2 regions of the Ciceribacter sp. L1K23 genome follow, and region 1 is predicted to be linked to the other one. Evidence: predicted binding sites of a transcription regulator. Region 1 holds the regulator's gene; the other holds the start of a gene.
The links. Region 1 encodes LexA, which represses DNA repair genes until DNA is damaged. Its sites were predicted from a motif close to TGTTCNNNNTGTGTTCNG; they were not measured.
Positions count from the first base shown of each region.

Region 2: a site for LexA is predicted at 8,130-8,147, ahead of J5J10_RS16550 (YifB family Mg chelatase-like AAA ATPase). Genes of this name have one in related genera too.

Region 1 is NZ_JAGRRC010000001.1:1,727,006-1,742,663, reverse strand. It holds gene glp (gephyrin-like molybdotransferase Glp) at 1-1,192, opposite strand, end outside; gene moaC (cyclic pyranopterin monophosphate synthase MoaC) at 1,196-1,687, opposite strand; gene trpC (indole-3-glycerol phosphate synthase TrpC) at 1,684-2,499, opposite strand; gene trpD (anthranilate phosphoribosyltransferase) at 2,496-3,521, opposite strand; gene J5J10_RS08125 (peptidylprolyl isomerase) at 3,550-5,436, opposite strand; gene gltA (citrate synthase) at 5,688-6,977, opposite strand; gene J5J10_RS08115 (ComEC/Rec2 family competence protein) at 7,186-9,645, shown strand; gene lexA (transcriptional repressor LexA) at 9,626-10,342, opposite strand; gene J5J10_RS08105 (DUF1003 domain-containing protein) at 10,505-11,044, shown strand; gene J5J10_RS08100 (VOC family protein) at 11,115-11,993, shown strand; gene kdsA (3-deoxy-8-phosphooctulonate synthase) at 11,990-12,835, shown strand; gene J5J10_RS08090 (methyl-accepting chemotaxis protein) at 12,925-14,892, opposite strand; gene eno (phosphopyruvate hydratase) at 15,142-15,658, shown strand, end outside.
Region 2 is NZ_JAGRRC010000001.1:3,417,459-3,433,116, forward strand. It holds gene J5J10_RS16515 (HAD-IA family hydrolase) at 49-717, shown strand; gene J5J10_RS16520 (peptide chain release factor 3) at 721-2,304, opposite strand; gene dut (dUTP diphosphatase) at 2,395-2,868, shown strand; gene J5J10_RS16530 (LysE family translocator) at 2,882-3,514, opposite strand; gene J5J10_RS16535 (LysE family translocator) at 3,642-4,259, shown strand; gene cysK (cysteine synthase A) at 4,363-5,331, shown strand; gene J5J10_RS16545 (HWE histidine kinase domain-containing protein) at 5,445-6,488, shown strand; gene J5J10_RS16550 (YifB family Mg chelatase-like AAA ATPase) at 6,518-8,050, opposite strand; gene gshB (glutathione synthase) at 8,211-9,170, opposite strand; gene J5J10_RS16560 (cupin domain-containing protein) at 9,268-9,768, opposite strand; gene J5J10_RS16565 (sn-glycerol-3-phosphate import ATP-binding protein UgpC) at 9,878-10,996, opposite strand; gene ugpE (sn-glycerol-3-phosphate ABC transporter permease UgpE) at 11,011-11,853, opposite strand; gene J5J10_RS16575 (ABC transporter permease subunit) at 11,864-12,745, opposite strand; gene J5J10_RS16580 (extracellular solute-binding protein) at 12,815-14,113, opposite strand; gene J5J10_RS16585 (YraN family protein) at 14,237-14,605, opposite strand; gene rsmI (16S rRNA (cytidine(1402)-2'-O)-methyltransferase) at 14,589-15,518, opposite strand.

The DNA of each region.
Region 1 (15,658 bases):
GGCAGGGGCTTCCCGCTTCCAGCGCTGGGGCATGGGGCGGACGGATGATCAGGCATTCGGACTTGGCGAAGATCTTCATCATCGACGAATCCTGCTTGCCGTGGCTGCGGGCGAGCAGGCGGCCGTCGGCATCGCGACGGAGTGTCGCGCGAACATAGTCCTGCCGCCGGTCGTTGGCGGGCATGGCCGTCTCGCTCACCGCCATCCGTTCGCGCGACAGGGGCGATCGGCCCGAAAGCGTCAGTAGCAGCGGTTCGAGAAACAGAAGCCCGCAGACCATGCTCGACACCGGATTGCCGGGCAGCCCGAGCACGTGCATGTCGCCCAGGCTCCCGACCATCAGCGGCTTGCCGGGGCGCATGGCGATCTTCCAGAAATCCAGCACCATGCCGCAATCAACGAGTGTCTTCTGCACCAGATCATGATCGCCGACCGAGGCGCCGCCGAGTGTCACCAGCACATCGGCGCCGGCGGTCCGTGCCTTTTCAACGGCCGCCGCGATCGCCGGAACCTGATCCGGCACGATGCCAAGATCGAGCACCTCGGCCCCGGCCTCGCGGGCAAGGGCGGCGATCCCGAACGTGTTCGAGCCAATGATCTGCGACGGACCCGGGGCCTCGCCAGGCCGCACCAGTTCGTCGCCGGTGGCGAGCAGCGCCACCAGCGGCCGGCGGTAGACATCGAGCGTCGCATGATTGGCCGCGGCGGCGAGCGTCAGGCGAGCGAAATCGAGACGGCAATCCTTCGCGAGCACGACCTCTCCTTCGGCGAAATCCTGCCCGCGCGGCCGGATATGACGGCCGGGCTGCACGGCAAATGTCGTGCGGATGCGGTTGCCCGAAAGCACCTCCGCATCTTCCTGCAACAACACGGAGGTCGCACCGGCCGGAACCGGCGCGCCGGTAAAGATTCGCACCGCCTCTCCCGGACCGACGGAGCCTTCGAAAGCGTGGCCGGCCGCCGATTCGCCCATCACGGTGAATTCCGATCCAACCGCGGGCGCGTCCTCGGCCCGCAGCGCGTAGCCATCCATCGCGGAGGCATCGAAGGGTGGTTGGGTGAGCCTGGCGGTAACGTCGGCGGCGAGTCTGCGCCCGTCGGCCTCCATCAGGCCGACCGTCTCGGTCCGGGTGATCGGAGTGGCCCGCGCCAGCAGCCGGGCCTGAGCATCCTCGACCGGCAGCAGCGTCATGGGTCAATCCTCCGCGCGGCGGTAGTCGCCGGACTTGCCGCCGGTCTTCTCCACCAGCCGGATGCCGCCGATTTCCATCGCCTTGTCGGCGGCTTTGGCCATGTCGTAGATCGTCAGGCAGGCGACCGAGACCGCCGTCAGCGCCTCCATCTCGACGCCGGTCTTGCCGGTCAGCTTGACGGTCGCCGTGACCCTGAGGCCGGGCAGGGCAGTGTCTCCCGCGATGTCGACGGACACCTTGCTCAGAAGCAGGGGATGGCAGAGCGGGATGAGGTCGGAGGTCTTCTTGGCCGCCATGATGCCGGCAAGCCGGGCCGTGCCGACCACGTCGCCCTTCTTGGCGTCGCCGGCGAGGATCAGCGCCAGCGTTTCGGGCCGCATCCGGATATGGCCTTCGGCCACTGCGATGCGCACCGTCTCTCCCTTTGCACCGACATCGACCATATGGGCCTCGCCGGACGCGGAAATATGGGTGAGGCGGGTGTCCTCGCTCATTCGGCCGCCATCGTCGCGGCGTCGCCGGTCAGAAGCGTCTTCGTCGCGCCGGTCACGTCGTCCTTGCGCATCAGGCTCTCGCCGACGAGGAAGGTGGAGATACCGGAGGCCTTGAGCCGCACGCAGTCTTCATGGGTGAAGATGCCGCTTTCGCCGACCAGCAGCCGGTCGTCCGGCACCATGGTGGCAAGACGTTCGCTCGTCGAAAGGCTCACCTCGAATGTGCGCAGGTTGCGGTTGTTGATGCCGATCAGCGGAGAGGAGAGTGTCAGCGCCCGCTCCATCTCCTCTTCGTCATGCACTTCGACCAGCACGTCCATGCCGAGGTCGAAGGCGCACTGTTCCAGCTCTCGCGCTTCGGCATCGGAAAGAGAAGCCATAATCAGCAGGATGCAGTCCGCACCCCAGGCGCGGGCCTCGAACACCTGATAGGTGTCGAACATGAAGTCCTTGCGCAAAGCCGGCAAAGAGCAGGCATTGCGAGCCGCCGTCAGGAATTCCGGCGCGCCCTGGAAGCTCGGCGTGTCGGTCAGTACCGAAAGGCATGCGGCACCGCCCGCGTCGTAGGCACTGGCAAGCGCCGGCGGATCGAAATCCGGGCGGATAAGGCCCTTGGACGGGCTCGCCTTCTTGATTTCGGCGATCAGGCCGAATTGACCGGCTGCCTGCTTTGCCCGGAGTGCCTTCAGGAAACCGCGCGGTGCCTCCCGGTCGGCGGCGCGGCGCTTCAGCTCCTCGAGAGACACCTTCGCTTTGGCGGCCGCGATCTCTTCGCGCTTGTAGGCTTCGATCTTCCTGAGGATATCGGTCATGCCGGCTGCTCCGCACGGTTGGACACGGCGACGAGCGTGTCGAGCGCCGCCGAGGCAGCGCCGCTTTCAAGCGACTCGGAAGCCAGCGTCATGCCCTCCTCGATCGTCTTCGCCTTGCCGGCGACCATCAGCGCGACGGCCGCGTTGCAGAGGGAGATGTCGCGGTAGGCATTGCGGGCGCCGGAGAGAACCTCGCGCAGCGCCGCCGCGTTGGCGATGCCGTCGCCGCCCTTCAGCGCTTCGAGTTCGACGGTCGGCACGCCGAAATCCTCAGGCAGTAGTTCGAACTCGCGGATCTCGCCATTCTCCAGCGCCGCGACCTTCGTCGGGCCCGTGGTGGTGATCTCGTCGAGGCCGCTGCCATGCACGACCCAGGCGGTGGTCGAGCCGAGGTCGCGCAGCGCTTCGGCGAGCGGCAGCACCCATTCCGGGGCGTAGACGCCGAGAAGCTGGCGCTTGACGCCGGCCGGATTGGAGAGCGGACCGAGCAGGTTGAAGATCGTCCGGGTCCCGAGTTCGACGCGGGCCGGACCGACATGGCGCATCGCCGAATGATGCATCTGCGCGAACATGAAGCCGATCCCGGCTTCACGGATGCAGGCGGCGATCGCCTCCGGCTCGATGTCGAGCTTCACACCCAGCGCCGAGAGGCTGTCGGCGGCACCGGATTTCGAGGACAGCGCGCGATTGCCGTGCTTGGCGACCGGAACGCCGGCGCCGGCGGTGATCAGCGAAGCGAGCGTTGAGATATTGTAGGTGCCGGTCCCATCGCCGCCCGTGCCGACGATATCGACGGCGTTCTCCGGCGCCGATACAGGCAGCATCTTAGCCCGCATGACACTGACGGCGCCGGCGATCTCGTCGACGGTCTCGCCACGCACACGAAGCGCCATCAGGAAGCCGCCGATCTGCGCCGGGCTTGCTTCTCCCGACATAATGATCTCGAAGGCTTCGCTGGCCTCGCGCCGGTCTAGTGGCTGGCGGGCGGCGATCCGGGCGATATAGGGTTTCAGGCCGGTCATGCGCGATCCCTCCCGTTGCCCCGTGCCGTCACTGGACCATCGCCTGGTCGGCGAGGGTCTGGTTGATGCGCACACCATAATCGCTCTGCAGCTGGTTCACCATCTGGTCCAGGATGTCGTCGCCGGCAGCATTGGCGATCGCCTCGACCTGATTGTCATCGGCGGCAAGAACGTCCCCGCCGGCGCCGGACTGTACATTGGTCACCTTGAGCACGACCTGCGTATCTGGATCGGCGCCCGGCGCGCTGTCGGCAGTGCCAACCGGGCCACTGAAGGCAGCCGCGACGCCGGCCGAGCCGAGTACCGCGTCGTTGTCGGAGCGCTTGAGCCCCGTTTTCGTCTCCACGGCGATCGAAAGTTCCGTGGCGAGGTCCGCAATCGTCTCGCCTTTCTCCAGCCGCTCGCGCAAAGCTTCTGCCTTGGCGCCGAGCGCAACGCGCTGCTGTTCAGCGGTCCAGTCGGCCAGCGCCTTTTCGCGGACCTCCTCCAGCTTGCGTTCACGCGAAGGAACGATGTCGGCAACCTCGAACCAGAGATAGCCGTCACGGCCGATGTTCAGCGGCAGGGCCTCGACGCCGACATCCGTTTGGAAGACGTCCGTCAGCAGCTCGGCGCCGCCCGGCAGATCGACATCCTGTTCCGAGGTGTCGCGGCCGGTGTTGTCGACGAGTGGAACCTCAACAAGTTGCAGGTTCAGTTCCTTGGCCGCATCCGCTAGCGTCGCGCCCGATCCCCGGATGTCCTCAAAGCGGTCATGGACAGTGAGAATGTCCTCGACGGCGGCGGCCTGCGCCAACTCGTTACGGATCTCCTCCTTCACCTCGTCAAAGGTGCGGGTGGTATCGGGCTTGATATTGCTGATGCGCAGGATCACCGGTCCGAAAGCGCCGTCGATGACGGGCGTCGTTCCGCCGTTTTCGGCGACCGCGAAGGCTGCGTCCGCAAGAGCGGGATCGGGAATCGACGCGCGAGTAAAGTCTCCAAGAAGCACATCCGTCGCCGTGCGGCCCTGATCGGCCACCAACTGGTCGAACGAGGTGCCACGCGAAAGCTCCTCGGCCGCGGCGTTCGCCATGTCGCGGTTCTCGAACGTCAGCTGCTCGATCGTGCGCGTACCAGGGATCTCGTAGCTCGCCTTCCGGCGCTCGTAATCCTCGCGGATCTGTTCGTCGGTGATTGCGGCGGGTTCGGCGATATCGGAGGGTTCGAGCTTCACATAAGCGAAGCGGCGATATTCCGGTGCATTGTAGCGGGCCTTGACCGTGTCGAACCAGGTGGCGAGCACATCGTCCGCGGGCGGGGCGACCGGGTCGAGATTGGCCTTGGTCAGAAGAAGATAGTCGACGTCACGTGTCTCGTTGCGATAGGCGCGCAGCGCCTCGACGAGAACCTGGGGCGCCTTGAACCCATCGGCCGTCGCCTCAACGATCTGGCTGCGGATCGCGACGTTGGAACGCTCCAGGATGTAGTCATCTTCCTGCAGGCCGGCATTGCGCAGACGTGCGGTAAACACCTGCCGGTCGAACTGGCCGCCGGCGCCGGTGAAGGCCGGATCGTCAGCGATCAGCTGCGCCAGACGATCTTCCGAAAGGCCGAGATTCATCTCGTCCGCCAGTTCGTCGAGCGCCGCGCCGGCCGACAGCTGCGCGTAAACCTGGTTGACGACGCCGAGCGCGCGGGCCTGTTCCGTTGTCAGCTGCGTGCCGAACTGGCGGCTGAGTTCGGCGAGCCGGCGCTGGTAGGCCAGCCGGAATTCCGACGCGGACACAGACTGGTTGCCGACGGTGATGACGGAATTCGAGGTATCGGCGATGATCGAGCTCGACACGCCCCAGATGCCGAACGAGACGACGAGCAGGAGCAGGAGCAACTTGGCGACCCAGGTACGGGCGGCGTTTCTGAGTGAATCGAGCATCGGGACGCAAACCTCTTGTCTTTGCCTCGAAAACGACCGAAGCAGTGGACGTTCCTTAAAGCAAACTTTCCGGGAAATGAAGGCATGTTTGGGGAAAAGGCCAACGGTTGCCGACACGGTGGCGCGATGCTGCGGCGCAGGCGCGGCCAAAGCGGCTGGCGCTCGCAGACGGGGAGCGCGGTTCGGTCCGCCGTCAATGAGAAAACCCGGCACGAAGGCCGGGTTTTGCAGGTGGTTCAGTCGTATCGGCCTCAGCGCTTGGAGACAGGCAGGTAGTCGCGCTTCGGCGAACCCGTGTAGAGCTGACGCGGACGGCCGATGCGCTGCTGCGGGTCCTCGATCATCTCGTTCCACTGGGCGATCCAGCCGACGGTGCGGGCGAGCGCGAAGAGAACGGTGAACATCGTGGTCGGGAAGCCGAGTGCACGCAGCGTGATACCCGAGTAGAAGTCGACGTTAGGATAGAGCTTCTTCTCGATGAAGTAGCTGTCGTTGAGCGCGATCTTTTCGAGCTCCAGCGCAACCTGCATCAGCGGGTCGTCGGCGTGGCCGGTGGCTTCCAGCACCTCGTACATGGTCTTCTGCATGATCTTGGCGCGCGGATCGTAGTTCTTGTAGACCCGGTGGCCGAAGCCCATCAGGCGGAACGGATCGTTCTTGTCCTTGGCGCGGGCGATATATTCCGGAATGCGGTCGACCGTGCCGATTTCCTGCAGCATGTTGAGCGCCGCTTCATTGGCGCCGCCGTGAGCCGGACCCCAGAGGCAGGCGATGCCGGCCGCGATGCAGGCAAACGGATTGGCGCCCGACGACCCGGCGAGACGGACGGTCGACGTCGAGGCGTTCTGCTCGTGGTCGGCATGCAGGATGAAGATGCGGTCCATGGCGCGGGCCAGAACCGGGTTCACCTGGTATTCCTCGCAAGGAACGGCAAAGCACATGCGCAGGAAGTTGGCGGCGTAGTCGAGATCGTTCTTGGGGTAAACGAAGGGCTGGCCGATGTGGTACTTGTAGGCCATTGCGGCGATCGTCGGCATTTTCGCGATCATCCGCAGCGACGCGACCATGCGCTGATGCGGATCGGTGATGTCGGTCGAGTCGTGGTAGAACGCCGACAGCGCCCCGACCGTGCCGACCATGACGGCCATCGGATGGGCGTCGCGGCGATAGCCGGTAAAGAAGCGGCTCATCTGTTCGTGCACCATGGTGTGGTGCGTGACGCGGTAGTCGAAGTCCTTCTTCTGCGCAGCCGTCGGCAGCTCGCCATAGAGCAGCAGGTAGCAGACTTCGAGGAAATCGCCCTTGTCGGCGAGCTGTTCGATCGGATAGCCGCGGTGCAGCAGCACGCCCTCGTCGCCATCGATATAGGTGATCTTGGATTCGCACGAGGCCGTGGAGGTGAAGCCCGGATCGTAGGTAAAGGCGCCCGTGTGCTTGTAGAGCGCGCCGATATCGATGACGTCGGGGCCGATCGTGCCCGCCTTGACAGTGAACGGGACCGACTTGCCGTCCAGTTTCAGTTCAGCGCTTTTTTCCGTCATGCTTTTCCTCCGACAGTGTCAGGGGACGCCGTCCGGGACGGGCCCACCAGTTAAGCGTTTGACTGTAGCTATATGATACGAAGATGAATGCCAAGTTAGCCTTAGGGCAAATTGTGCATCGCGAAATGCACGGGCGCAATGCGTCTGCTGCACGCCTCCTTGCCGCTTTTCGCAAACCTTTCAAGCTGCTACCGTAGGTCGAGCGGCCGTGAGCGCACATCTCCGGCGGCGGCTCGCGAGGGCGTTTGAGGTGGACGGGACAACCGGGCGAAAGGAACGCGGGGAGGCGACGGTCGCGGCCGATGCCTGGCCTTCCGCGCCGCCTTCCTTGAAAGCTGCCGAGCGGCTCCGGCTTCGTGCCCCGGACCGGGAGGATGTGGCCCGCGCCTGGGAGATGGAAGCCGCCCACAGGCACCTTTTCCTGTTCGTGCCGGTCCTGCTCGGCGCCGGCGCGGCGATCTGGTTTTCGGTCGCGACACCGCCGCCAGCGTGGGTGACGGCCGGCGTCGCCAGCGTTTTCTTCGCGGCCGCTCTCCGCCGCGGGAACGCCGCTGTCGCACCGATCGTGGTCTTCCTTCTCCTCTGCGGCATGCTGCTGGCGGAATGGCAGACACGGCGTGCGTCCACCGTGCTGCTCGACACGCCGGTCACTACCTTTCTCTCCGGCAGGGTCGAGGCGCGGGAAGTGGGTCCGGCCGGCGACTGGCGCTATCTGGTGACCGTCACCGAAACCAGCGAACCGAAGCTCAAGCGTCCCCCTGTGATGGTCACGCTGGTGACGCGCGCTACCCATGACCCTTTCGCCGTCGGCGAAGCGATCACCGGGCGCGTCCGTCTCTCTCCGCCCTCGGGCCCCGCGCTGCCGGGCGGCAATGACTTTGCCTTCCAGGCCTATTTCAGGGGTGTCGGTGCCGTGGGCTACGTGCTCGGTGCACCGCAGAGGCCGACCGATGTAGATGACGCTCTGGCTGCCAGCGCCGACGACGAGAGTTTCGCCGTGACGGCGGGCCGCCTGCTGCAGGCGGTTCGAACGACGGCGACCGACCGTATCCGGTCGGTGATCAGTGGCGATGCGGGCGCATTCGCGGCGGCGATCATCACCGGGGAACGGCGCGGCATGTCGGAGGCGACGGTCGAGGCGCTCAGGATTTCCGGTCTCGCCCACGTCATTTCGATTTCGGGACTGCATATGGCGCTTGCCGCAGGACTGTTCTTCGTCGGAATGCGCCTGCTGCTCAGCCTCTCGCTCGGCCTTGCCCATGCGATCCCTGTGAAGAAGGTTGCGGCGTTCGGCGCCCTGCTGGCGGCCACCGCCTATCTGTTGATTTCCGGAGGTCAGGTCTCGGCGGTGCGCGCCTATGTGATGATGGCGGTGATGCTGGTCGCCGTCCTGATCGACCGTCCGGCGATCAGCCTTCGCAATCTCGCCGTCGCGGCACTCGTCATCGTCGTGATCGAGCCGTCCGAGGTGGTCGGGCCAAGCTTCCAGATGTCGTTTGCCGCAACCGCGGCGCTGATCGCCGGGTATGCGGCGTGGCGAAACCGCCGCCGCGATGACGGCTTTCTTCCCGAAGGCCTGCTGCCAGCGCCGCTTCGTTATCTCGCAGCGCTGTTCGGCGGCATTCTTTTAAGCTCGATCATCGGCGGCCTGTCGACGGCGGCCTTCGCGGTCGATCATTTCCACAGGCTCGGCGTCTACAGCCTGCCGGCCAATCTCGCCGCCATGCCTGTGGTCTCCTTCCTCGTGATGCCGATGGCGCTGATTGCGATGATCCTGATGCCTTTCGGGCTCGACTACATCCCCTTGAAACTCTTGGGCTTCGGTCTGGAGATCACCATAGCGCTCGCCAGGGAGGTGGCCTCCTGGGGTGGCGATGGCGGCATCGAGCGGCTGCCGGCGTGGTTCCTGCCATGCTTCACCGCCGGCTTCGTCGTTCTGACCCTGATGCGGACCTGGCTGCGTCACGCCGGCTCGGTGATCATTCTCGCGACGCTTGCCGCCGTGGTCGTCCTCCCGCGTCCGCCGGCCGGCGCCCTTCTGGTCTCCGAGGATGGCGGGCTGGTCGGGCTGACGGGCGAGGGCGGCATCGCCACCAACCGTGCTCGTCCGCCCGACTTCGTCTTTTCGCAATGGCAGGAGGCGCTCCAGCGGCATACGCATCTGAAGCCGTCGAAACAGGACGCAGCGGCGCTGGCAGATGCTTTTCGGGAGGCGAGGGCGGCCGGTGGCGCGGTACCGCAGGACCTGATCGACCGGACGCGCGCGGCCATGGACAGCATCGCCGCCGACATTCCCGCGGACCGGTTCATCTGCCTCGGCCGGATCTTCTGCCTGACGCGATTGACGCCGCAGCTTGTTGTCGCAACTGTGGAGGAAACATCTCTCGTCGGCCTTGCCTGCGACCGCGCCGATCTCGTGGTAACACCGAGGCGCCTGCCGTTCCGCACCTGTCGCTCGGGCGCGCGACTGATTTCCGCCGATGACCTGCGCCTCACCGGATCGCTGGAACTCTGGCCCGAGGGTGAAAAGGGACTTCGGATCCGTTCGGCCATCTCCGGATCGCCGCGTCCCTGGAACATGCACAGACGATACGACTGGCGTGGCGACGATTACGTCACGACGCCGGTCGACGAGGTGATCGCGAGGATCAGTGGTAGCGGCGAATGAGGCCGACGAGCCTGCCCTGGATCTTGACCCTGTCAGGCGGGAAGATGCGTGTCTCGTAGGCCGGATTGGCCGCTTCGAGTGCAATCGAGGCGCCGCGGCGGCGGAAGCGCTTGAGCGTCGCTTCCTCGTCATCGACCAGCGCCACGATGATGTCGCCGGGATTGGCGGTCGTGCCGTTGCGGATGATGACCGTATCGCCGTCGAGAATGCCGGCCTCGATCATCGAATCGCCCTTGACCTCCAGCGCATAGTGCTCGCCGCCGCCGATCATATCGGCAGGCACCGAGATATCGTGCGTGTTGTTCTGGATCGCCGAGATCGGCACGCCGGCTGCGATGCGGCCCATGACCGGTACCGAGATCGAGTTGCCGTTGTCGGCGACCGGCTCCTTGGCGGGCGCGGCCGGGACCGCCGGCTTCTTGCCGAGGCTGCCCTCGATCACCGCCGGCTCGAAGCCCCGACGGGCCTGCGGCGGCGAATAGGCTTCCGGAAGCTTGATGACCTCCAGCGCCCGGGCCCGGTTGGGCAGACGGCGGATGAAGCCGCGCTCCTCGAGCGCCGTGATCAGACGGTGAATGCCCGACTTGGAAGCAAGATCCAGCGCATCCTTCATCTCGTCGAAGGACGGCGGCACGCCGGACTCCTTCATTCGCTCGTGAATGAAGAGCAGAAGTTCCTGTTGTTTGCGCGTCAGCATCGGCGAATCCCGGTGAAACAAATACAGAACGGACACTATATGTTCCATATGTGTTCCGCAAGTGCCTAAATTTCCGTGAACAGTGATGAAATACCATTGTTGACTGCCTCCGGAACGGCTTTCTGATGAGGCGGCATCATCCCGCGCAAGGAAGGACATCGGATGGTCGAGATCGGTCAGAAGCTGCTGGGCAAGACGGCGGAGCAGTTGAGCGCCGTCGAACGGCGTGTTTTGAAGAAGGCACGGGAGCGCCGGATCGTGTCCGCCGATGCCCATGAGGATTTTCTCGCGACGGCGACGCTGGGCCAAAGGCTCGCGGACGGTATTGCCAGGGTCGGCGGCTCCTGGAGCTTCATCTTCGCCTTCATCGCATTTCTGGTGATCTGGGCGCTGGCGAACACGATTTTCCTGACGAAGGACGCGCCGGACCCCTATCCGTTCATCTTCCTCAACCTCTTGCTCTCGATGCTGGCCGCGATCCAAGCACCGATCATCATGATGAGCCAGAACCGCCAGGCCGAGCGTGACCGTTACATGGCGGCACGCGACTACGAGGTCAATCTGAAGGCGGAGATCGAGGTGCTGGCGCTGCACGACAAGATCGATATCGAGGTGCTGGTCGAACTGCGCGATGCGCGAAAGCAGATCGACCTGCTGATGGATGAGGTGACAAAGCTTTCCGCGCGGCTCGAAACGCGGTAGGGCGGGTGCGATATGAAGGCTCGCTCTGTCAGATCGGGATGAGCGGACGGGAATGGGAAGGAGACAGGACATGACGGCACGCACGATCGACCATCTGGTACTGCCCGTCATCTCGATCGAGGCGGCGCGGGCAAGGCACGCCGCTCTGGGCTTCACCGTCGCCGCCGATGCGCGACATCCGTTCGGAACGGAAAACGCCTGCGTCTTCCTTGCTGACGGCACCTATCTGGAGCCGCTCGGCATCGCGAGCCGGGAGGAGTGCGAAGCCGCGGCAAGGGCCGGCAATGTGTTCGTCGCCCGCGACCAGGCCTTCCGCTTCCGCTGCGGCGAGGGCCTTTCGGGAATTGCGATCACGTCCGACGATGCGGCGTCCGATGACGCCCGTTACCGGGAGGCGGGGCTATCGGCGGGTGCCATCCTCGAGTTCTCGCGACCGGTGCGGATGCCGGACGGGAGGGACGCCACCGCGAGCTTCCGGCTGACCTTCGCCGCCGATCTGCGCGCGCCGGATTTCTTCCTGTTCAACTGCCAACGGATCAATCCTCTGCCCGCCGATCGCGGCAGCCTGACAACCCATGAGAACGGCGTCTCCGGCATCAGGAGCGTCGTGGTCGTCGAGGAGAACCCGTCCGACTTCCAATATATCTTCGAGGCGGCCTTCGACAGCCGCGAGATCGGCGCCAATTCCTTTGGAATCGACCTCGTCGCCGGCGGCACGAAGGTGGAGGTCATGACGCCGGAGGGCGCGCGCGCCTATTTCGGGCTGGAGGCGCAAAGCGCGGAACGCGGACTGCGGGGGCGGGCGGTTGTTTTCGCTTGCCATGATCTTGGCGTGACAGAGCGTCGGCTTGTTGCTAATGGGGTGGCCTTCTCGCGCCAGGGCGGCAGGCTATCGGTCCCGCCGGCACCGGGTCAGGGCGTAACCTACATCTTTGAGGAACAGGCATGAGCATTGAGACAAATTCCGTCGTCACCGTCGGCGAAGGTGCCGTCAAGGTTTCCTTTTCCAATACGGCGCGCTTCTCGCTGATCGCCGGTCCGTGCCAGATGGAAAGTCGCGACCATGCCTTTATGATCGCCGGCACGATGAAGGAACTCTGCGAAAAGCTCGGAATCGGCCTCGTCTACAAGTCATCCTACGACAAGGCGAACCGCACCTCGATTTCCGGCAAGCGCGGCATCGGTCTCGACAAGGCCATGGAAATCTTCGCCGACCTGAAGAAGGAATACGGCTTCCCGGTCCTCACCGACATCCACACCGAGGAACAGTGTGCACTCGTGGCGCCGACGGTCGATATCCTGCAGATCCCGGCCTTCCTCTGCCGCCAGACCGATCTTCTGGTCGCGGCCGCCAAGACCGGCCGTGCGATCAATGTCAAGAAGGGCCAGTTCCTCGCCCCCTGGGACATGAAGAACGTCCTGAACAAGTTCACCCAGAGCGGCAATCCGAACGTGCTGCTGTGCGAGCGCGGCGCCTCGTTCGGCTACAACACGCTCGTCTCCGACATGCGCTCGCTACCGATCATGGCTGCGATGGGTGCGCCCGTTGTCTTCGACGCGACGCACTCGGTACAGCAGCCGGGCGGGCAGGGGGGCTCCTCGGGCGGTCAGCGCGAATTCGTCGAGACGCTGGCGCGGGCAGCAGTTGCGGTCGGCGTCGCCGGCCTCTTCATCGAAACCCATGAAGACCCGGACAATGCGCCTTCCGACGGCCCGAACATGGTGCACCTGAAGGACATGCCGCGGCTTCTCGAAAAGCTGCTGGCCTTCGATGCCGTCTCGAAGGGCTGACATCAGCCTAAAGTCTTGAATCGAAACGAAAAAAGGCGCCGGTGTGAAACCGGCGCCTCTTTTGTTCTGGATACTCGAACACCTGCGTCTCAGAACTCTTCCCAGTTGGCTGTGGCGGCCGAACCTGCGCCGCCCATGCCGAGCGCGCCTGCGAGCTTCTGTCCGAGCGCCCGGGCCGGAGAGACGACCGGTGCCGTTGCCGGTCCGGCCTGATGGATTTTCACCGGCGGCGCGTTGACGGCAGCCGACCGTGCCGAACCGACGCCACTGACCAGCCTGCCATCGAGCTGGAAGCGTGTCAGCAGCGAGTTCAGGTGCACGGCCTCATCGGACAGCTCGCGGCAGGACGCATTGGTTTCCTCGACCATCGCCGCGTTCTGCTGGGTCAACTGGTCCATCTGGTTGATCGCGGCGTTCACTTCGTTGAGCGCCGAGGACTGCTCGGACGAGGACTGGACGATAAACTCGATCAGGCCGTTCACTTCCTTCACTTGTCCGTCGATCTCGGCAAGCGCATCGCCGGTGCGGCTGACGAGCGACACGCCGGCGGCCACCTGGCTGGACGACGTTTCGACCAGTTCCTTGATTTCCTTCGCAGCGTTGGCCGAACGCCCGGCCAGTTCGCGGACCTCCTGGGCGACGACCGCAAAACCCTTGCCCGCTTCGCCAGCACGCGCGGCCTCGACGCCGGCGTTGAGGGCGAGCAGGTTGGTCTGGAAGGCGATCTCGTCGATCACGCCGATGATCTGGCCGATCTTGGAGGAGGAGTCCTCGATCTTGCCCATCGCCGAAACGGCATCGCCGACGACGGCAGCCGAGCGCGCGGCGCTCTCCTTGGTCCTCCCCATCATGTCGCTGGCCTGCCGGGCGCGGTCCGAGGCGTTCTTCACGGTCGCTGTAATCTCGTCGAGGGCGGCGGCCGCCTGTTCCAGCGATGCCGCCTGTGTCTCGGTGCGCTTGGCGAGATCATCGGTGCTGGTCGCGATTTCCGCCGAGCCGTTGCGCACGGTGCTGGTCGCGGTGGAGATTTCGCCGAGGGTGCCGGCGAGCGTTTCGACGCTTGCATTGAACTCGCCGCGGAGCTTTTCGTACGCTGCGGCGAAGGGCGTGGTCATGCGGAACGTCAGATCGCCCCTGGCGAGCTTCTCGAGTCCCCCTGATAGCTCGGCGATCACGCGGGCGCGCTCGGCATCCTCGGCCGCCTTTTCCTCGATCTGCCGACGCTCATGCTCGATCTGCCGGTTCCGTTCCTCTTCCTGCCGCTGACGGTTCATCTGTCGGTCTAGCGATGCTTCGCGGAACACCGTGACGGCATGCGCCATCTCGCCGATTTCATCGGCGCGGCCTTCATAGGGCACCGGCTTGGTGTAATCTCCGCCGGCCAGATCCGTCATGTAGTCGCGCATCTGGCTCAATGGCACGACCGCGCGGCGACGCATCCAGTAAAGGCCGCCGAACAGGATGGCGACGGAAAGCGCCGCGGCTCCCATCGAAAGGCTTGTGAAGAACGCTGTCTGCTCCGCCGCCGTCGCCTCCGACTCCGTCTGGAACTGGACCGCCATCGCGACGAGCTCGTTGACCACCTTGTCATGGTCGTGGAAGGCTTTATGCAGGTCGTCGAAGGCAGGACCTGCATCAGTGCCGCCCATCAGCGCCGGCTTGATCTCTCCGGTGAGCACCGTCCAGAAGATGTCGCCGGTGTTGACGATGTCCGTCAGCAGCTTCTGCTTGAGATGCGGCGCAAGGTCCGTGTTGCTCCAATAGGCGCGCCGGTCGTCGTAGGCCGGTTTCAGCACCTCTTCGATGCGCTTGAAATTCTGTTGCGCAAGTTCCGGATGCTCCGCAGCCTCCAGTGCCAGCGAATAGGATTCAACGACGTAGAGCGGCGGCGGAAGAATGTCGGCGACGAGGTCCTTACCGTAGACAATCTGCTGGTAGGAGTTGCCGTTGACCTTCAGTTTCATGAACGCGTAGGTCTGTATGCCAATGGATGTAATCATGCCAAGGCAAACCACCGCGCCGAACAGCGTCAGGCTGCGCGCAATGTTGAGTTTCATGTGTTCCCCACGAACGATTAGAAAATCTATTTTTCCGGACTAAAGGCCTGGGCGGGCCGGAGCTCGAATAGTCCATATGGTTAACAAATAAAGATTACCGAACGCTGAATCGTGTCTTGCGGGGACACGGGCGCGACGTGCGGCCGGCTGCGATGCGACCGTCGCCGCCGGCCGGGGTCTGCCATTGTATTTTTGGAATCATCCGGTAAGACAGGCCATTCTCAATCCCACCCAAGCAGGGAGGTCCTCATGACTGCCATCACCGATATCATCGGCCGCGAAATTCTCGACAGCCGCGGCAACCCGACCGTCGAGGTCGACGTCTATCTCGAAGACGGCAGCATGGGCCGCGCAGCCGTTCCCTCGGGCGCCTCGACAGGCGCGCACGAGGCGGTGGAACTGCGCGATGGCGGCAAGCGCTATCACGGCAAAGGCGTCGAGAAGGCCGTGGAAGCCGTAAACAGCGAGATATTCGACGCGATCGGCGGCTTGGATGCCGAAAACCAGATCCAGATCGACAATGTCATGATCGAGCTGGATGGCACGGCCAACAAGTCGCGACTCGGCGCTAACGCCATCCTCGGCGTCTCACTCGCCGTCGCCAAGGCTGCCGCTATCTCGTCCGGCCTGCCGCTGTTCCGCTATGTCGGTGGTCCGAACGCCCGCGTCCTGCCGGTGCCGATGATGAACATCATCAATGGCGGCGCGCATGCCGACAACCCGATCGATTTCCAGGAATTCATGATCATGCCGGTCGGCGCCGAAT
Region 2 (15,658 bases), 1.7 Mb from region 1:
AGAAACTGCCTCGTTCCGAACTGCCGCTCTTCCTCGAAAGACAAAGCCATGACCGACCAGACCGTCTTCAGCCGGAGCTATGCGGGCTTCCTCTTCGACATGGACGGGACACTGCTCAATTCCATTGCCGCTGCGGAACGGGTCTGGAGCCGTTGGGCGATACGGCACGGGCTCGACGTGGAAGCTTTCCTGCCGACCATGCATGGCAAACGCGGTATAGACACGATCCGCAGCGTCGGCCTGACAGGGATCGACGCGGAAGCGGAGGCACTCGTTATCGAACGCGAGGAGATCGAGGACGTCGAAGGTGTCGTGCCGCTACCCGGCGCAATCGATTTTCTGAATGCCCTGCCCCGTGATCGCTGGTCGATCGTCACATCGGCGCCGATCGCGCTGGCCCGCGCCCGTATCGAAGCCGCCGGCCTTCCGCAACCGCCGATGATCGTCACGGCCGAGGATGTCACGCTCGGCAAGCCCGATCCGGCGGGTTACAGGCTTGGCGCGAGCCGTATCAGCACCGATCCCGCGCAATGCCTTGTGTTCGAGGACGTGATGGCGGGCGTTCTCGCCGGGGAAGCGGCCGGAGCTGACGTCATGGTGGTGACGGCAACCCACAGCCATGCGTTGGAGACCCGTCATCCGACGATTGCGAGCTACGAGGAACTAACGGTCGACATAGATACAGACGGTATGTTGCGGCTTTCGCGGCGCGCCTGAGTATCAGGCCGCTTTCGCGACCTGATACTCCTTGATGGCGACCATCTTGATCGCGGGATAACGCTCGGCCTCGTAGCGGAGCGAGAAGGCATCCTGAGCCATGAAGACCGGATCGCCATCGAGGTCGCGGCAGATATCACCACGACGCTGGGTGATGAACTTCTCAAGCTCTGCCGGCTGTTCCGCCGAAATCCAGCGGCACACCGAAAAGCGGGCGATTTCGAAGGATACCGGCAGGCCGTATTCGGCCGACAGACGCTCCTTCAGGACGTCAAGCTGGAGCGCTCCGACCACGCCGACGATGGCGGGCGAGCCGTCCTCGGGAGAGAAGAGCTGAACGACGCCCTCCTCCGCCATCTGCTGCAGCGCTTCCTTCAGCTTCTTAGCCTTCATCGCGTCTTCAAGGCGCACGCGACGGAGGATTTCCGGCGCGAAGTTGGGCACGCCTTGGAAGACCAGCGGCTCGCCCTCGGTCAGCGTATCGCCGATCCTAAGCGTTCCGTGATTGGGAATGCCGACGACGTCACCGGCATAGGCCGTGTCCGCAAGCTGACGCTGAGAGGCGAAGAAGAACTGTGGCGCGGTCAGGCCGAGCTGTTTTCCGGTGCGAGACAGTCGCGCCTTCATGCCCCGCTCGAGCTTGCCAGAGCAGATGCGGGCGAAGGCGATGCGGTCACGGTGGTTGGGGTCCATGTTCGCCTGAATCTTGAAGACGAAGGCCGTCATCTTGTCTTCGTTCGCATGAACCTTGCGGATATCGGCTACCTGGTCGCGCGGCGGAGGCGCGAAATCCCCCAGCGCGTTGATCAGGTCGCGAACGCCGAAATTGCGCAAGGCCGATCCGAAGAAGACCGGCGTCATGTGCCCTTCGAGAAAGCTCTGGCGATCGAAGGGGCGGCAGGCTTCTCGGGCAAGTTCAAGCTCGTCGATGAACGCCTGGCGCTCGTTCTCCGGCAGATTGTCAGCAACGCTCTGCGGACCGTTGACCGGCAGCGGCTCGACCTGGGCATCGTTGCCGCGGAAGGTATTGTTCGCCAGATGATAGGAGCCGCAGAAGGTCTTGGAGCGGCCGACCGGCCATGTGATCGGCGCGGTATCGAGCGCCAGCTTTTCCTCGACCTCGTCCAGGATCTCGAAGGGATCGCGGCTCTCGCGGTCCATCTTGTTGACGAAGGTGATGATCGGGATATCGCGCATGCGGCAGACTTCGAACAGCTTCAGGGTCCGGGGCTCGATACCCTTTGCGGCATCGATGACCATGACGGCCGCATCCACCGCCGTGAGCGTGCGATAGGTGTCGTCGGCGAAGTCCTCGTGACCGGGGGTGTCGAGGATGTTGAAGACGTTTCCGTCATACTCGAACGTCATGACCGAGGTGACGACAGAAATGCCGCGCTCGCGCTCGATCTTCATCCAGTCGGACCGGGTCTGGATACGATCCTTCTTGGCCTTCACTTCGCCAGCGAGCTGGATGGCGCCGCCGAACAGCAGCAGCTTTTCGGTGAGCGTCGTCTTACCGGCATCCGGGTGCGCGATAATAGCAAAGGTGCGGCGGCGGGAGACCGCCTCTGCGAGCGTTTCGGCCATGTGCATGAATCCTGTGAGTTGCCGGCTATCTAACGACTAAACGGTCTTATTGCAATTGACCTCGACGAACCCGACCGGGAACATGGCATCATGAGCATTCAACATGACGTTCGCCCCACCCTGAAACTCGTCCGCCTGCCCCACGGCGCGGGACTGGATCTTCCGTCTTACGAAACAGCGGGGGCGGCGGGCATGGACATTCGCGCGGCAGTGCCGGACGACGAGCCTCTGGTGATCGCCCCAGGCAGGCGCGCCTTGGTGCCAAGTGGCTTCGTCTTCGAGATACCGGCGGGTTATGAGGTACAGATCCGGCCGCGATCGGGCCTCGCCTTCAAGAACGGCATAACCTGTCTCAACACGCCGGGCACGATAGACAGCGACTATCGTGGGGAAGTGAAGGTTCTGCTGGTGAACCTCGGAGACGAGGACTTCACTGTGAGCAGAGGCATGCGGATTGCCCAGATGGTGATCGCGCCTGTCATTCAGGCGGCCGTCAGCGAGGTTACTTCGGCGACCGAGACTGTGCGAGGCGCAGGAGGCTTTGGCTCAACCGGCACGGGCTAGAGACAATCGTTCCTTAGCGCCGAACCTCCAGCGCCATCCTCAAGGCAAGACCAGCGAGAACCGTGCCCATCAACCATCGCTGGATCACGATCCAGAACGGATGCCGCGCGAGGAAAATCGCGATCGTTCCGGCCATGACGGCAATGGTGGCATTCACGGAAACGCTGATGGTGATCTGGGTGAAACCTAGCACGATGGACTGCAGGAAGACGCTACCGCGCGACGGATCGAGGAACTGCGGCAGCAAGGACAGATAAAGAACTGCCACCTTCGGGTTCAGCAGGCTGGTAACCAGACCCATGACGAACAAGCGGCGCGGCGGGTCCTTTCGTAAGTCCCGCACCTGAAAGGGCGAGCGTCCGCCAGGCTTCAAAACCTGCCACGCCAGCCAACCCAGGTAGAGCGCACCCGCGATCTTCAGCGCTTCGAAGGCAAGCGGTACCGCGAGCAGGAGAACGGTGATCCCGACCGCCGATGACAGCATGTAGACGACAAAGCCGAGCGCCACGCCCCCAAGCGAGATAAGCCCTGCCAGCGATCCCTGACAAATCGAACGAGAGACCAGATAGATCATGTTGGGCCCCGGTGTCAGCACCATGCCGAGACAGATGAGGCCGAAGGCGAGAAAAGTCGGAAAACTTGGCATGGAAAGACCCGATAGGAGCGTCGGCCGAATAGACGGCGTTTGCTCTCTCCCCCGCAACGGGCGAAGTTGTCACCGTTGCAAGTTTCCGTACGGCGTTTTAGGAACGCCGCGAGAGAGGAGCATCACCATGACGTTGACCACGATTGTCGCCTATTGCGGGGCATTGTTCATCGCGGCAGCCATCCCGGGACCCGGGATGACCGCGATCGTGGCACGCGCGCTTGGTTCAGGCTTTCGGCCGACCTTCTTCATGGGCTTGGGCCTCATTCTCGGCGACCTGATCTACCTCACCGCCGTAATCCTGGGGCTTGCCCTTGTCGCGAAGACGTTCGTCCTCCCCTTCGTCATCATCAAATTTCTTGGCGTTCTCTACCTCGTCTATATCGCATGGAAGCTCTGGACCGCCGGCCTTTTGCCGCAGGATATCAAGGCGGAACGCGCGACGAACCCTTGGATGTCCTTTCTGTCCGGGCTCCTGGTAACCCTCGGCAACCCGAAAACCATGCTTTTCTACGTCGCGCTCGTGCCGACGCTCTTGCCGTTGGAAGCGATCGGGCCCGCGGATTACGTCATGCTCGTCGGACTAACCTTCATCGTCCTGATGTCCGTTTTGCTTCCCTATATTCTGCTCGCCGCTCAGGCTCGCGGGTTGCTGAAACGACCTTCGGCACTCCAGGCGCTGAACCGATCAGCCGCGGGCATTCTTGCGGGGACAGCAGCCTACATCGCGGCAAAGGCTGCCTGAGCAAACATTTTCCGTCCTACTCTTGAAGGCTGGTACCAGAGTTCTGGCGACAATCGCCGTTTACACCTATGTTCTCTCGAAACGGCAGACAGGGAGAAACATCATGAGCGAAGCAAGAAAACCCGGCAGGGGCGGAGTCTACTCTTCAATCACGGAAACCATCGGCGATACGCCGATTGTCAGGTTGGACAAGCTTGCGCGGGAGAAGGGCGTCAAGGCCCACCTGCTGGCAAAGCTGGAATTCTTCAACCCGATCGCCTCGGTGAAGGACCGGATCGGGGTCGCGATGCTGGAGAGCCTGGAGGCGCAGGGCAAGATATCGCCCGGCAAGACGACGCTTATCGAACCGACCTCCGGCAATACGGGCATCGCGCTTGCCTTCGCTGCAGCGGCCAAGGGATATCGACTGATCCTGACGATGCCGGAGACGATGTCGATGGAACGTCGCAAGATGCTCGCCCTGCTCGGCGCGGAACTGGTTCTGACCGAAGGGCCGAAGGGCATGAAAGGCGCGATCGCCAAGGCTCAGGAACTGGCCGAGACCACACCGGACGCTGTTATCCCGCAACAGTTCGAGAACCCGGCCAATCCTGAGATCCACCGCAAGACGACGGCGGAAGAGATCTGGAACGACACGGACGGCGCGATCGACATCCTCGTCTCCGGTATCGGGACAGGTGGAACGATCACCGGTACAGGCCAGGTCCTGAAGGCCAGGAAGCCGTCCATCAAGGTCGTTGCCGTTGAGCCGGCAGACAGTCCGGTGTTGTCCGGCGGCAATCCGGGGCCGCACAAGATCCAGGGTATCGGCGCAGGTTTCGCGCCCGCCATTCTCGACACCAAAGTCTATGACGAGGTCGTCACCGTCACGAATGACGAGGCGTTCGAAGCCGCGAGACTGGTCGCCCGCCTTGAAGGTGTTCCGGTCGGCATTTCATCGGGAGCAGCGCTGACTGCGGCGATCCGGGTTGGGCAGCGGGAGGAGAACGCCGGCAAGTCGATCGTGGTCATCATTCCCTCCTTCGCTGAACGTTACCTGTCCACGGCACTGTTCGCAGGCCTCGGCGACTGACAAGCGGCAAGGGGCGGGAACCTGTTTCCCGCCCTTTCGGCAGTGCATTGCGGTTCAAGGGGGTGTCGGGTAATTACACTGTTCTTCGATTGTTGATACGTATCCCCGAGGCCATGCGCGCTTTTCTCTATTCCTTGCCGGCCTTTGCCTCCGTTCAGAACCGGTTGTCGAAAACCGGCACGATCCTGACATACGTCGCGAGCCTCGTGGTTTTCGGTATTGCCCTCGCCGTGCGACACTGGTTCGACCCGGTCCTACCCGTCGGCTTTCCTTTCCTCACGTTCTTTCCCGCCGTCGTTATCTGCGGGTTCGTATTCGGCGTTCGCCAGGGACTGCTGGTGGCGGTCCTCTCCGGGATATCGGCCTGGTATTTCTTCATAAGTCCCGGTCGCTTCGACGTATCAGCCGGTACACTTCTTGCCATGGGGCTCTATCTTTTCGTCATCGTCACCGATCTGACCCTGATCTATCTGGTGATGCGCGCCTATCGTGTCGAAATCGATGCGCGGGAGGAGATCCAGCGGCTCGCCGACCGCCAGGAGGTAATGGCGCAGGAGCTCGATCACCGGCTCAAGAACATCTTCGCCACCATCAACGCGATCATCAGCCTGTCGCTTAAACACGCATCGAGCGCCGAGGAACTGGCGGCGCGCCTGCGCGAGCGCCTGAACGCGCTAGGGCGGTCGAACCTCCTGCTGCGCGGCCTTCGCGAAGGCGAGGATGCCTCGCTGCAGAGCGTTATCTTCCAGGCGCTGGAGCCGTTTGCGGTGGTCGGTACGTCGCGTTTTTCCGCTTCCGGTCCAAGGGTCCCGGTCGGCGGCCAGACCGTTGTCATCCTGAGTCTGATCCTGCACGAATTGGGAACGAATGCCGCGAAGTATGGCGCGCTCAGCGTTAACGACGGCCATCTCGCCCTGAAGTGGCATGTGCTCGATGCCTCCGATGACCAGAAGGGTGAGCTTGTCATCGAGTGGTTGGAGACAGGCGGACCCGTGCCGATCGCGCCGCAATCTGGAAGAGGAGGTTTCGGCTCCACCCTCATTCAACGGGTTGTCGCGGGCGTTCGTGGACGGACAGAAATCGCTTTCCCGCCTAGCGGCGTCACCGTTCGCCTGACACTGCCGCTCGACATGCTGGGCACCGACAAAGCCAGTTGAAGATCGGCGCGGGACGAAAGGTACTCACGTCAGGCTGCGGCGACGAGCCTTTCGGCCGGGATACGATAGGAAATCGCCTCGGCCAGATGAATCCGCCCCAGCTTATCCGCGCCGTCCAGATCCGCGAGCGTTCGCGCCACTTTCAGCACCCGATGATACCCGCGTGCGGAGAACTGGAATTTCTCGGCCGCATCCCTCAATAACTGAAGACCTCCCGCGTCAATTTCCGCCAACTTCTCAATCTGCGCGGTAGACGCCTTTGCATTGACAAGAACGGTGGAGGCACCGGCGACGGAATACCGTTCGCGTTGACGCTCACGCGCCGTGGCCACCCGACGTGCGACGTCGGCGCTCGGCTCCGCCGGCTTCGGTCTGATGAGATCGGCGGCGGAGACGGCCGGCACGTCGATGCGGATGTCGATGCGGTCCATCAACGGTCCGGAGATGCGGGCCTGATAGTCCGACTGACAGCGAGGTCCCCTAGCGCAGGTATGGCCGGGTTCGCCAGCCATGCCGCATCGGCAGGGGTTCATGGCTGCGACCAACTGGAATCCCGCCGGATAGCTGACGCGGTGATTGGCTCTGGCGATCACGCATTCGCCGGTCTCCAGGGGCTGGCGAAGCGCGTCCAGCACTTGCGGCGTGAATTCCGGAAACTCGTCGAGGAAAAGAATGCCGTGATGGGCCAGCGATGCCTCGCCCGGCTTTGCCCGTAGGCCGCCGCCGACAAGCGCCGCCATGGTGGCGGAATGGTGCGGCGTCCTGAAGGGTCTTCGGTCAGAGAGCTTGCCGCCCGACAACTGCCCGGCGATCGAGTGCACCATCGATACCTCGAGCAGCTCCGCGGGCGACAGCGGCGGGAGGATCGATGGCAGGCGCGCCGCCAACATGGATTTCCCCGAACCTGGCGGTCCCACCATCAAAAGGTTATGTCCTCCGGCCGCCGCGACTTCCAGAGCGCGCTTTGCGCTTTCCTGACCCTTGATGTCAGCGAGGTCAGGCAAGTTGGCGGGGCTGGTCCTTACCGCCGGCTCCGGTCGCGACAGAACCTGTGTTCCACGAAAATGGTTGGCAAGGCCAATCAGGCTGCGCGGTGCGAGAATGTCGATGTCAGAACCGGCCCAGGCTGCCTCGGGTCCGCTTTCGGCCGGGCAGATCAGACCTTTGTCCATGGCGTTGGCGGCGATCGCCGCCGGCAATGCACCTGCAACGGGGGCTATCGTGCCATCAAGGTTGAGCTCACCGATGACGACATAGCCGCCCAGAGCGTCCGCCGGGATCGCACCAAGAGCCGCCATCAATCCTAGCGCGATCGGCAGATCGAAATGGGATCCCTCTTTCGGGAGGTCTGCCGGCGCCAGATTGATCGTCACTTTTTTGGCGGGCAAAGCAAGTCCCGAGGCGTGCAGGGCCGCCTGCACACGCTCGCGGCTTTCGGCCACCGCCTTATCGGGAAGCCCGACGATATGCATGTTGATCTTTCCCGGCGCCACCATCACCTGGACTTCCACCGGAACGCCTTCAATGCCCTGAAACGCCACCGTGCTGACACGAGCTACCATCGCCTGCCCCCTCGGTCCCCGCACGCACCCTACATCCATCGCGTGCAATGAGAGATTGGCACGACTCTCGCCGACAGACAAGAACATTCAGCGAACAAAGCGCGAGAAAATCGCCGCCCGGTTGCAACCGGTTGTAAATGCAGAACGAAAGCGGATCAGGTTATGCGGGCGGACGATTGTGCTTGCGATCGATGGCATCCCAAAGAAGCGCTGCGATATCCGCCCCACCGAACTTCTTCACCTCACGAATTCCAGTGGGGGACGTCACATTGATCTCGGTCATATAGTCGCCAATGACGTCGATACCGACCAGAAGGAAGCCTCGCTCGCGAAGCGCCGGGCCAATGCGGCTGCAGATTTCCTTTTCCCGCGCCGTTAGCTCTGTGGCCTCCGCCCTGCCACCAACATGCATATTCGATCGGCTATCATGTTCGGCAGGAACGCGATTGATCGCTCCGACCGGCTCCCCGTCCACAAGGATAATGCGCTTGTCCCCCTTGCGGACCGCAGGCAGATAAGCCTGAGCGATAAAGGGCTCGCGGAACATCTGGTGGAACATTTCCATCAGGGATGAAAAGTTGCGGTCATCCCGTGTCGAGTGGAACACACCCGCACCGCCATTGCCGTAGAGCGGCTTCAAGATGATGTCGCCCATCTCCTGGCGGAAGCGCGCGATCTCTGCTGGATCACGGGTAATCAGCGTTGCCGGCATGAGGTCAGCAAACTCGGTGACGAAGATTTTCTCCGGAGAATTCCGCACCCATGCAGGATCGTTGACAACCAGCGTCTTCGGTTGAAGGCGTTCCAGCATATGAGTGGAGGTGATGTAGGCCATGTCGAAGGGCGGGTCTTGGCGGAGCAGGACGACGTCCATGGTCGAAAGATCGACTCGTTCAGGCTCACCCAGAGTAAAATGATTGCCCTTCTCGTCCCGCAACTCCATGGGCTCGGCGGTGGCGTACACCTTGCCATCGCGCATCGACAGGCGATCCGGCGTGTAATGAAACAGCCGGTAGCCGCGAGCCTGAGCCTCAAGGCTCATGGCGAAGGTGGAATCCCCCGCTATATTGATGCCGGAGACATGGTCCATCTGGACCGCCACGTTTTTAATCTTGGCCATGCGCCGCCCCTCGTTGAAAGCCACCCTGATTTAGGATGGCTTCCGTGTGATGGCAACGGCAGCGGCCGTTCTTTCGCCAGGACGTTGCCGAAGCGCCTCAGCCACCGATTGAGGCAGGACCACCGGAGCGCAGGGCGTCGCGGAGGCGGAAGAGCGCGGCTATGGCCGCCGGCATTGGTCGCCGCAGGAAGGCGACCTTCCGCACGTAGTTATCGATACGCCAGGTGGCCCATGTCCGGCCGCGGAAATAGGCTATGTCGCCGGCACGCAGGAGGCGTTGGGTGCCGTCTTCCGCTGTGACGAGAACTTCGCCCTCCTGGATGACAACCGTCTCGTCCCAACCGAAATACCAGCGAAACTCGCCTGCGGTGCAATCCCAAAGCGCCGTCCAGCCAGCCTTGTCCTCGCTCTCGGAATGCCGCGACATACGAGCGACCGGCGTTCCGCGGATGATCCAGTCGGGATTGATCGGATCAGGCTCAAGATGCATCTCGTGACTATTCGCGGTGACCAGCGGTGGTGATCCGCCAACCGGCATGCGACCGTAACCTGCCGCCATCACCCCTGCCATACCCGCCAGCAAAAGCTTTACAGCCATCGTTTCTCCCCTCTTGGCTCAACCGTGAAAAACTATCACGAAAGGAGTGAAGGAAGGCTCGATGCCTTCTGTAGGATTTTAACGATCCGGGCCGTCAGACGGAGCTGACCTAGAGCGCTGGCATCAGCGGTTGCGTGGACCGAACGGCGCGGCTCATATCGACGCTGGCGTCGCCACGATCGATGCGACGACCGTCCTTGCCGAAGAAGTGCAGGCGCGCCGGGTCGACAGCGAGCCCCATGCGCCCCGTGATCTCGGCATCTATCGGCAGCACCGCAGCGAGCGGTTGGCCACCCAGGAGGCCGTGAACAAGGCGACTGGCACCCAGTTCCTCCACCAGATCGACCTCAAGCGGCAACATGATATTGCCCGGAGCCGCATCGATCATCAGGTCTTCCGCGCGAATGCCGACGGTCACCTCACCTTCCAATCCCTCAAGTCCCGGAAGCGAGAGTTCCACCCCATCGACCGAGACTGTCGAGCCGTGCGCATGTCCGTTGAGCAGGTTCATTGCCGGAGAGCCAATGAAGCCTGCCACAAAGGTCGAGGCAGGACGATGATAGACCTCGAGAGGCGTGCCGATCTGTTCGATCTGTCCGCCGTTCAAAACCACAAGCCGGTCGGCAAGCGTCATGGCCTCCAGCTGATCATGCGTGACATAGATCGCGGTGGTGCCGAGCCGGCGCTGGAGCTTGCGGATTTCGCCGCGCATCGTGACGCGCAGCTTCGCATCAAGGTTCGACAGCGGCTCGTCGAAGAGGAAAACGGCCGGCTTTCGGACGATTGCACGGCCCATTGCGACCCGCTGCCGCTGACCGCCCGACAACGCACGCGGCTTACGATCGAGATATTTCTCGATCTCCAGCATCTTCGCGGCCTCTTGTACGCGTGCGTGGATTTCGCTCTTCGGCGTTTTCCGGTTTTTCAGCCCGTAGGCGAGATTGTCGTAAACGCTCATGTGCGGATAAAGCGCATAGTTCTGGAAGACCATGGCGATATCGCGATCTGCCGGGTCGATGCGGTTTACGACGCGATCGCCGATGCTGACCGTGCCCTCGCTGATGCTCTCTAGACCCGCGACCATGCGCAGCAGCGTAGACTTGCCGCAGCCGGATGGGCCCACAAGCACGATGAATTCGCCGTCGGCGATCGAGATGTCGATGTCCTTCACGGCGCGAACGCCGCCGTCATAGACCTTCGAGACCTTGGAGATGTCTATGGAAGCCATGGGAGCGCCCTTTCCTATTTATCGCTTTCTGTGAGGCCCTTGATGAACCAGCTCTGGAACACCACCACGACCACGATCGGCGGCAGCATTGCGAGCACAGCCATGGCGAAGGCCTCGTTGTAATCGGGGATTTGAGAACCGACCCAGACCTGCAGGATCTGCTTGATGCCGCGCATGAGGGTGTAGAAGCTCTCGTCCGTGGTCATCAGCATCGGCCAGAGATACTGGTTCCAGCCATAGACGAACATGATGATGAAAACGGCCGCGATCATTGTCCGCGACAGCGGCACCAGTACGTCGATCAGGAACTTGAACGGCCCCGCGCCATCGATGCGGGCAGCCTCCAGAAGTTCCTCCGGCAGGGACTTGAAGAACTGCCGGAAGAAGAAGGTGCCCGTCGCCGACGCGAGCAAAGGGAGGATCAGACCGGTATAGCTGTTGAGCAGGCCAAGGTCGCTCATCACCTTGTAGGTCGGCATGATCCGGACCTCCAACGGTAGAAGCAGAGTCGTGAAGATCAGCCAGAACGCCAGCGTCGCGAAACGAAAGCGAAAGTAGACTATGGCGTAGGCCGCAAGCATCGACAGCACGATCTTGCCGACTGCAAAGCCCAAACCGAGGATGAGCGAATTGGCTGCCATCGTGAGGCCTGTCACTTGGCCCGTAAAGCCGCCACTGCTGAAGAGAACCTTTCCGTAGGTCTCCGTCAGGTTGTCGCCCGGCGTCAGCATCAGACCCTTCGTGTGGATTTCGGCGGCGGTGTGGGTGGAGGTCATGAAGGCGACCACGATTGGCCCGAGCATCAGAATGACCCCGGCGATCAGGATCAGGTGGTCGAAAAACTTTGTACGATACATCACCGGCCCCTCAACCGTAGTGGACGCGCCGCTCGATGAAGCGGAACTGGATCATGGTGAGCACGAGAACGACAATCATCAGGATGACCGACTGGGCGGAGGACGAGCCCAGATCGTTGCCACGGAAGCCGTCGGTGTAGACCTTGTAGACGAGCGTGATCGGGTTGTTGGCCGGCTTGTCTTTTACGATGACGTCGATGACGCCGAAAGTGTCGAACAGCGAATAGGTCATGTTGATGACCAGAAGGAAGAAGGCCGTCGGCATCAGCAGCGGGAAAATGATCGTCCAGAACCGGCGCGTGCCGGACCGGCAATCGATCGCCGCCGCCTCGCGGACGGAGGCGGGTATGCCCTGGAGCCCCGATAGGAAGAAGATGAAGTTGTAGGGGATCTGATTCCAGACCGCGATCATCACCATGGCGAAGGCGGTGTCGAAATAATTCAGGCCGATCTTCATGTCCCAGCCGAACAGCGCCACGAACTTCACGAATGGTCCGATATGCTGGTCAAAGAACATCATGCCGATCAGACCGGCGACCGGCGGGGCGATGGCGTACACGACGATCAGCAGCGTCTTGTAGGTCGATTGACCGCGGATCACCGCATCCGCCTTGAGCGCAAGAAGGAGGCCGACAGACAGCACGAGAATCGTGACGATCACGCTATAGGCGATCGTGAAAAGCGCGATCCGTCGATATTCGGCGGACGCGAACGCATCCATGTAGTTGCTCAGGCCTACAAAGCTCGAGCCGAAGCCGAAAGGGTCTTCGATGTAGAAGGACGATTGGATCGCCTGAACCGACGGCCAGTAGAAGAAGATCGAGATGATCGCGAACTGGGGCAGCAGGAACAGGTACGGAAGATAGCGCGAGTCGAATTGGACACGCTTCATCGGACACCCCTCAAGGAAAGTCCCGGGAGCTTTCGCCCCCGGGATTCAGGACTGGACAGGCGACTGATATCAGCCGGCGGTCTTGGCGAAGCGGGCGAGCAGCTCGTCGGCTTCCTTCTTGATGGTTTCCATGGCTTCCTTCGGCGTGGTCTCGCCGGCGAAGATGCGGTTGTATTCGCGCTCCATCACCGAACGGATCTGCGGGTAGAAGCCCATGCGGTAGCCCTTGTCCCACTCGGCGCCCGGCAGCGAAAGCTGCTGGATGCCAACCTCGGCAACCGGGGTCTTCTCGTAGTAGCCTTCGGACTTGGCAAGCTCATAGGCAGCCTTGGTGATGGCGACATAACCGGTGGCCTGGTGGTAGAACTTCTGCAGTTCCGGCGAGGTCAGGAACTGGAAGAAGGACGCCGTGCAGGTGTTCTCGGCTTCAGACTTGCCGGCCATCGCGAAGAGGGCAGCGCCGCCGATGAAGGTATGGACGCCTTCCGGATGAACCGACTTCCAGTAGGGCAGGAAGGTTGCCGAGAAGGGCATCGTCGCGGTCTTCTGGAGACCACCGAACGAGCCGGACGAACCGATCCAGAGGGCGACCTTGCCTTCCTCGAACGGCTTCTGGTTGTCGCTCCATCCGGCGCCATAGTAACCGAAGTAGCCGGCGTCGTACCACTCCTTCAGCTTTTCGTACATCATGACGTGGTTCGGGTCGGTGACGTTGATGGTCGTATCGACGACGCTGTCATAGCCGTTGTTGTTCGAGGCGAACTGCAGGTTATGACGGGAGAAGAAGTTCTCGGTGAACTGCCAGGTGAGCTGAGCCTGCACCAGGGGGGTATAGCCGGCTTCCTTGAGCTTGGGCGCGATCGCTTCAAACTCTTCCCAGGTCTTGGGAGCCTCGACACCGGCCTTCTGGAGAGCTTCGGTGTTGATGTACATGATCGGCGCCGACGAGTTGAACGGCATGCCGACGAACTTGCCTTCGGAATCAGCATAGAAATAGCGAACGCCCTCGATGAAGGCTTCGCGATCGAATTCGAACCCGGCGTTCTTGATCAGGTCCTCGGCAGGGATGGTCGCGCCCTTGGCGTTGATGATCGTCGCCGCGCCGGCGTCGAACACCTGCAGGATGTTGGGCTGTTCGCCCGACCGGAAGGCGGCGATACCGGCAGACAAGGCTTCTTCGTAAGTGCCCTTGGAAACCGGGGTCAGAACGCATTCGCTCTGCGATTCGTTGAACTTCTGGGAAACTTCGTTGATGACTTCGCCGTTACGGCCACCCATGCCATGCCACCAGGTGATGTTGGTCGCGGCAAGCGTGGTCGATGCGGTCATGGACAGGGCCAGCGCGGCCATGGAAAAAGTCTTGAACATGGGAAAAATCCTCTCCGCCAGTGTTGGGGCACGGAGGCAATAGCCATGTCGCGTGACGGCCGAATTACACTTTCGTGACAGAAAAATTACATTCCCGGCCGCGGCCGGAACGGCGGTGCCAAGTCAAAATGCATCCTTGAAGTGAACAGGCAGCCGCCACGCCCTGATCGCCAGAATGTCATAGCGGCGTGCGAGGAGATGGGCGTCGCGGCGCCGGCTGATCCAGAGGTCACTCGCAGCGCGGATCCGCCGCTTCGTCGGTTCGTTCACGGCATCCACAGCGGCCTGCAGGGTTCGACGGGATTTCACCTCGACGAAGGCGATCACATTGCCCTTGCGAACCACGAGATCGATTTCTCCGAGGCCCGTCTTGTAGCGCAGCGCCAGGATGCGGTAGCCCCGCGACAACAGGAAAAGCGCTCCGAGCCACTCGGCGAGGTGGCCCCACCGCTCTGCCCGTCGTCGCCGTCCGCCGTTATCGACCGCCTGCATGATCATCCTTCAGCTCGATCAGCCGCTGATAAAGGTCCCGCCGCGGCAGCCCGGTCTGTCGGGCAGCCTCGGAGGCCGCCTTTCCGACCGACAAGTCGGACGAAAGACGACGAAGCAGTTCGTCGACGTCCTTTTCGCCGGGTGGCAGTGGCGGATCCGGCGGAGCGATCACCAGGACAATCTCGCCCTTGACCGTCCTGTCCGCATAATCCACCGCCAATTGTGCAAGAGTATCGCGCCGAAACTCCTCGAACGTCTTCGTTAGTTCGCGGCACACGGCGGCGCGGCGCTCTCCACCCAGGACGTCGGCGGCGGCCGACAGCGTCGCGCCGATGCGATGGGGCGAGTCGAAGAAGATCAGCGTGCCGGGCACCTGCCGCAGTTCCTCCAGGCGGTCGCGCCTCGCCTTGTCCTTGGTCGGAAGGAAGCCGGCAAACAGAAACGTATCATTGGAAAGGCCGGAGCCAACCAGTGCTGCCAGCGGCGCGGAGGCGCCGGGTATTGGCACGACGCGGTATCCAGCTTCGATTGCGAGCTGCCCAAGCCTGTAGCCCGGATCAGAAACCAATGGCGTGCCGGCGTCGGACACGAGCGCCACGGATTTGCCAGCGGAGAGCGCCTCGATCAACCTCGGGCCAACCTCGTCCGCATTGTGTTCGTGGTAGGCATAAGGCCGGGTTGCGATGCCGTAGCGATCGAGCAGAACCCTCGTGACGCGCGTATCCTCGCAGGCGAGCACATCGGCTGCGGCCAGAGTTTCCAATGCGCGCAGCGTGATATCGCCGAGGTTCCCGATCGGCGTCGCCACCAGATAAAGGGCTGTTTCTATCGGGCGCGCGGCCACGGCCACGTCGTTTACCCGATAAGTCCGGGCAGCGGCGGGCCGCTCGTCTTTGTCTTCTGTTACACTCACTTCAATCGTCCCGGGCAGCTTCAGTCCTTTATGCTGGAGGGTCATGCGCGACGCAAGGCCGCCATCCTCTGTGCATAGGCGGGAGAATTGTCTGTTTCAGGCATGCGGCGAAAGCGAGGCCCTTGCAATTCTCAGGGAAT